2 regions of the Alteromonas sp. 76-1 genome follow, and region 1 is predicted to be linked to the other one. Evidence: predicted binding sites of a transcription regulator. Region 1 holds the regulator's gene; the other holds the start of a gene.

What was found. The regulator FliA, encoded in region 1, starts transcription of late flagellar genes. The targets are predictions, from matches to a motif close to CTAAAGNTNNNNNNNNNNNNGCCGATA.
Region 2: a site for FliA is predicted at 1,591-1,617, ahead of ALT761_RS10285 (VC2046/SO_2500 family protein). Genes of this name have one in related genera too.

What each region holds. Positions count from the first base shown of each region.
Region 1 covers NZ_LR136958.1:1,242,492-1,245,915, forward strand. The annotation lists gene flhF (flagellar biosynthesis protein FlhF) at 1-588, shown strand, start outside; gene ALT761_RS05160 (MinD/ParA family protein) at 585-1,451, shown strand; gene ALT761_RS05165 (RNA polymerase sigma factor FliA) at 1,448-2,179, shown strand; gene cheY (chemotaxis response regulator CheY) at 2,216-2,599, shown strand; gene ALT761_RS05175 (protein phosphatase CheZ) at 2,634-3,398, shown strand; gene ALT761_RS05180 (chemotaxis protein CheA) at 3,411-3,424, shown strand, end outside.
Region 2 covers NZ_LR136958.1:2,383,588-2,387,011, reverse strand. The annotation lists gene ALT761_RS10290 (tetratricopeptide repeat-containing response regulator) at 1-1,503, opposite strand, end outside; gene ALT761_RS10285 (VC2046/SO_2500 family protein) at 1,696-2,181, shown strand; gene trhO (oxygen-dependent tRNA uridine(34) hydroxylase TrhO) at 2,268-3,263, shown strand; gene ALT761_RS10275 (EF-hand domain-containing protein) at 3,326-3,424, shown strand, end outside.

The DNA.
Region 1 (3,424 bases):
GCTGCTCGTTACGCACAGAAATACGGCGCTGACTCCGTTGCCATGATTACGATTGATACCTATCGTATTGCAGCGTTTGAGCAATTGGCCACATATGGAAAAATTATTGGCTGCACAGTGCGTAAAGCACAAAGTAGTGAAGAATTATCAGATTTATTGTTTCAATTACGCCATAAGAGACTAGTGTTAATTGATACGGCAGGCTTTAGTCAACGAGATAGTCGATTAATTAAACAGATAAATCAATTTGATAACGGACAAATGCAGCCAGTGAAAAAATACCTAGTAGCGCAAGCGAATACCCAATATGCTGCATTACAACGTATTATAGATGCGTACGAAGGGGTGGAACTTAGCGGTTGTATCTTTACAAAGCTTGATGAGTGCTACTCTCTAGGCGAAGTGCTTAGCGCTGCGGTGGAGTACCAGTTACCTGTCAGTTATGTAACAGATGGACAGAAAGTTCCTGAAGACATTAAGATTGCAGAAGCAAAATCTTTAGTATCTGCTGCTGCAAAGCTTTATAAAAAGTACGGTTTGAATCATACTACTAGTAACAATGTGGTTAAAACAGCACGAGCAGTATGATTGATGATCAAGCGAGTAGCTTACGAAAAATGAAGCAATCACGATTAATCAAAGTTATCGCCGTCACCGGAGGTAAAGGTGGCGTTGGTAAAACAAATATTACGCTAAACACAGCTATTGCTATGGCAAAGCAGGGAAAGCGCGTAATGGTATTGGATGCAGACTTAGGTCTGGCCAATGTGGATGTAATGCTAGGATTACGCGTAGAGAAAAACCTCTCCCATGTGTTATCTGGTGAGTGTACCTTGGACGATGTACTCGTTACGGGCCCTCACGGTATAAAAATAGCACCAGCCACATCAGGTTCTCAATCAATGGCAGAGCTATCACCAACGCAGCATGCAGGGCTCATTAGAGCTTTCAGCGAATTGCGCACGCCCATTGATGTGCTTATTGTGGATACCGCAGCGGGTATTTCCGATATGGTGCTAAGCTTCTCCAAAGCCTCCCAAGATATTATGGTGGTAGTGTGTGATGAGCCCACTTCACTTACCGATGCCTATGCGTTAATTAAAATTCTTAACCGAGAACATGGTGTCTTTCGCTTCAAAGTTGTCGCTAACATGGTTCGCGATGTTAGAGAAGGTCAGGAACTTTTCAGTAAATTATCTAAAGTAACAGGGCGATTCTTAGATGTTGCGCTAGAATTGGTAGCAACGGTTCCTTTTGACGAGAACATACGCCGAGCAGTTCGTAAGCAAACGTCAATAGTAGATGCTTATCCAAGCTCACCGGCAGCGGTGGCGATTGGCCAGCTAGCAGCCAAAGCAGCTTCTTGGCCTATTCCTGCGCAACCAGGTGGCCATTTAGAATTTTTTATTGAACAACTAATAGCAGATAAAGCAGTAGGAAGTCAGCGTTGAATAGCAAAGCAGCCGCTTATCAACAGCAAACAGACAAGTCACAATTAGTTGAGCGTCACGCTTCGCTGGTGAAGCGGATAGCACACCACTTAATGGCGAGACTGCCAGCCAGTGTTCTTGTCGATGATTTAATCCAGTCAGGTATGATTGGACTGCTAGAAGCTGCACGAAATTTTGACGGTTCCAAAGGTGCAAGTTTTGAAACCTTTGCAGGTATTCGTATTCGTGGCGCTATGCTTGATGAAATAAGAAAAGGTGATTGGACTCCTCGTTCCGTTCATAAAAACGGAAGGGCAATCACAGAAGCCATCTCTCAAGTTGAAGGTGAAACAGGCCGAGACGCGCGAGATGTAGATATTGCGGCTAAAATGAATGTCAGCATGCAAGATTATCATCAAATGCTGAACGAAGTGAATGCCGGGAAATTGGTGGGGATTGAAGACCTTGGGGTTTCTGAAGATGTCATTTCTACAGAAAAGAACCGAGGCAGCGACGCACCGTTAGAAGATTTGATGCAAGGGGCTTTCCAAAAAGCGCTAGCACATGCTATTACTACATTACCCGAACGGGAAGCGATTGTACTTTCTTTATACTATGATGAAGAACTGAATCTTAGAGAAATAGGCGAAGTTCTTGATGTTAGTGAATCGCGAGTAAGTCAAATTCATAGTCAGGCCATGTTAAAACTCAAATCACGAATGAAATCGTGGCAAGTTGACGAAGAATAGAAATTAATAACAATTAACCCCTCATTGGAGGCTATTTTGGATAAAAGTATGAAAATTCTCGTGGTTGACGATTTTTCTACCATGAGACGTATCATAAAGAACCTGCTAAAAGATTTGGGTTTTGCCAATATCCAGGAAGCGGACGACGGTAACACCGCGCTGCCTATGCTACAACAAGGTGATTTTGACTTTGTTGTAACAGATTGGAATATGCCAGGTATGCAAGGTATCGACTTATTACGCGCCATACGTGCCGACGATAAGTTGAAACACCTACCGGTTCTTATGGTAACAGCAGAAGCGAAGAAAGAACAAATCGTTGCCGCAGCGCAAGCTGGTGTGAATGGTTATGTTGTTAAACCTTTCACTGCCGCTACGTTGAAAGAAAAATTAGATAAAATCTTCGAACGTTTAGGTTGATCCAGACGCTCACCAGAGAAATGAGGTTTACTGGATGTCGACAAATGAAAGTGTCTCCATAACGCTCGAAGAAGCCAAAAAATTGGTAGCGTATCTTGAAGAGGGCGATAACGCATCAGCGAACGCTGTCTTAGAAGCCGTTTCGATGAAAGAGTCCATTGAGCTCTTTGCTGAAGTGGGTAAATTAACGCGTCAACTTCATGACTCGTTGAATAACTTCCAAATCGATGAACGTATTAAAAATTTAACCGTTGATGACATTCCTGATGCGCAAACGCGACTGATGTACGTTATCGAAGAAACGGAAAAAGCTGCCAATACCACCATGGACGCAGTTGAAGAGAGTATGCCAATTGCTGAAGTGCTCTCTACCCGTATCGAAAAAATTATGCCGGAATGGAAGAAACTGATGAATCGTCAACTCGAGTTGGGCGAATTCAAAGTTTTATGTGCAGATTTAGACGAATTGCTAGAAGACGGATCGAAACAATCGGCTAAGCTTACATCATTGCTTACCGAAGTGTTAATGGCACAAGGTTATCAAGATCTTACCGGTCAAGTTATTCGCAGAGTGATTGAACTCGTAAAAGAAGTGGAAGATAGCTTAGTTAATATGCTGACGATGTTCGGTGAACCCGAACAGGCGGAGCAAGACAAGCCATTGGAAGCGAAAGTCGAAAAAGTTAACAAGATCGATAGTGTCGAAGCCGAAGGTCCAATTATTGATGCAGACCAACGCGATGATGTGGTATCTGGCCAAGATGACGTAGATGATCTTTTGTCTAGCTTAGGTTTTTAGGGGAGCGGGCGCATGGCGTTTGATGT
Region 2 (3,424 bases), 1.1 Mb from region 1:
TTTGCTTAATATTTGTAATAAGCACTGCAATAAGTTGAGCGCTACACCTGTATTTACCGGCGAAAAACCTTGCGCAAGCGCAAAAGAGTCTTTTGCTTTTTCATACTGTCCTTGTTGATAAAGCTGAATGCCTTCACGGTTAAACTGCTGATAATTTGTAAGATTTTGTTGGGCTTTGGTCGTCTCAGAATGCAATAAAAAGTTGCTGTTGGAATCGAATTCTAAATTCTGCTGCTTAATAATATCTTGAAGTTGTAGTGCATCTTCATATTCACCAAGGTCGTACATGACTTTAAGGCTATCTGGAATAAATGCGATTGGCGGCGTGGTGTACTTCTCGTCTATAGCAGCTTGTGATTGCGCCAAGTTCTTTTTTGCATCCAGCATTTTTCCATCAATAGCATTAACTCGAGCGTTAATAATGCTGCCAAAAATACTGACGTCAAAATCTTCGTCTATTCGTAGTATGTTTTCATCAAACTTACCTCGTTGCAGGGCAAGTAAAGCCTCTTGTTGATAGCGGTTTCGTGTACGTTTGTCATCTGTATATTCGGCGACATCAAGCAAGCTTCGAATAAACCCACACCAATGCAGGCTGTTTTGATGCACGGTTCTTTTCGATAAATCCCAAATGGCCAAACTAGAGGTAGAGGCTAAAATGTAATCGTTATGGTTTCGCGCGATAGAGCATGCACTAAAATGCCTAGGCAACGAAAAGGGCGAAAGTTTTATAGCCTGCTTGATAGCAGAAATTGCGATTTCGCCTTGGTTCTTTGCATCATTGGCTTTCGCCAATACATCATGCGCCTCGGCATTAAACCGGTTGCGTTTAATAATATCCTCGGCAATACCTATGGCTTTATCGTATTTTTCTGAGGCTAGATAGGTTTTTGCCAACGCAACTTTGGCCCAAATTATTGGCTTTCCTTCTAAGTAGGGCGAAAGTACGTCCAACGCTTTGTCGTATTGCTCTAGGCGCAAATACAGTTCAACCAACAACTGCTCACAGGTACCTTTGTAGGGCGATGGGGTACCAATAAGATCTTCGCACAAATCGATAGCATTGTTGATATTTTCATTGGCCACCTCTTGCAATACTGCCCCTAAAAACTGCCGTTTCTGCCAGGCACGGGTAATACGTGTTTTAAGTTGTACCTGCGAAAAAGGCTTAATAAGATAATCATCAGGGCGTCGCTCAATAGAGCCAAGTACCACAGGGCGTGCGCTATCAGCGCTAATTAATATAAACACGGTGGTGGGTTTAATTAAGCGTTTTATTCTAAGCTCTTCAATAAGCTCGAAACCGTTTTTCTTGTCTACCCCTAAATGAAGATCGCAAACAACAATATCAAATTTTTGCTTTTTACAAAGAGACAGAGCCTTTTCCGCAGAAGATTTAGTGACAACGTCACTTGCACCCATGGAGTGTAATAATCCACGAAGCAGTAAGAGAAAAGGGCGTTGATCTTCAACAATAAGCACCTGCTTATCCGAAAAGTTCATTTTTCATCCAATGATAACCATGACACTTCAACTACTTGAGAGGTTCTATATATGATTGTTTAAAATACCGATAAGGGCAAGAATAAGCTTAAGAAAAACATTATCTTGCCGACACTATAGGTATGAATTTTAAATCTTCCTATTTTTGTGTCTGATAACGATATAAATGTAAATAAATCCATAGACCCCAGTATGGCTTGGGAATGGAACGGTACCCTGTCAAAAGCATCGGGTAATGCCACGCTTTTTGCTTTGTATTTGGCAATGCAACAAAGTGCACTTGCCGACACTATATCGATAGAAAGCCCAAACGAAGACGAAGCCACTAGTGGTATTACACAGCGGCTAGAAGCACTTAATTTCTACCGTAGAGCACCACTTTGTGCGAGTGAGTCAGATTGGCTGCACATGAATCGATTGTCTCAAACAATAGCGCATCAAGTAGCATTGCAGGAGCCCACATCACTGCAGTTTGAGGAAGTACGCCTTCACAATGAAATGCACCCAGTACCTCTTGCACAAACGAATGACGCAAAGAAAATTAGCCAAGATGTTATTACGAACTGTTCGTTAGCCACTCAAAAGCGCATTGCCGCTACTTATTCCACCTCTATTGATGAAGACAACACAATGCTTAGTGACATTATTGAGCAGTCTGAATCCTTTCTTGCTGCCTAACTGGAAATTTTAAAACTGGTTTGATATAGTGCGCGCCGCATTTTTGCACTGGTTTTACGTTCCAACTAGCAAAGGTAAATACTACTATGTCTAAATATATCGTTTGCGCGATGTACAAGTTCGTCGCGCTTGAAAACTTCGAGGCTATGCGCCAACCACTATTAACTGCCATGGAATCTAATGGCATTAAAGGTACGCTTTTACTTGCCAGCGAAGGCATTAATGGCACCGTTTCAGGCACGCGAGAAGGTATTGACGGATTACTCCAATATCTTAATGCCGACGAGAGAATTAACCCCATCTCTTGTAAAGAGTCACTTCACGAAGAACAGCCTTTCTACCGCACCAAGGTGAAACTTAAAAAAGAAATCGTCACCATGGGTGTTGAAGGTATCGACCCGCGTAAAACCGTAGGTACGTACGTGAAACCTAGTGACTGGAACGCGCTAATTAGCGATCCCGACGTCACCGTGATAGACACCCGTAACGGCTATGAAATCGAAATCGGCACTTTCAAGCACGCTATCGACCCAAAAACGGAGACTTTTCGCGAGTTTCCAGAATATGTCGCTAAAACATTAAGCCCAGAGAAAAACAAAAAAGTAGCCATGTTTTGCACCGGCGGTATTCGCTGTGAAAAATCTACGGCCTATTTAAAAGAGCAGGGGTTTGACGAGGTATACCATCTGGAAGGCGGTATTCTTCAATATTTAGAAGATGTACCAAAAGAAGAATCACTGTGGGAAGGTGACTGTTTTGTATTTGATAATCGTGTGGCTGTGAATCACGATCTTGAAAAAAGTGACTATCATCAATGTTATGCCTGTCGCTTACCGATTACAGATGAAGACATGCAAAGTGAGAAGTATGAGTCTGGCGTAAGCTGCCCGCATTGTTTTGGTACCCATACAGAAGATCAACTTTCTCGTTTTCGTGAACGTGAAAAACAAGTTAATCTTGCGAAGATGAGGCAGCAAGAACACGTGGGTACAGAGGCGCGGATCACCATGGAACAAAAGCGTGAAGAAAAAGCCCGTTTGCAACGTGAACGCGCGTTAAAAGCAAGAGAAAATCAGGCATAGACACTACTCAATAAGGGCGTTACACTCACCCTCTATGTAGTTGCTAAAAAAAGGGAAAGCGCGTGACCGCTCAACTTTCAGACGAAAAAATTGAAGAAATAAAGAAAGATTTTACCTTCTTCGACCAAGATGGTAATGGTCAGATTGATTTAACGGAGTTT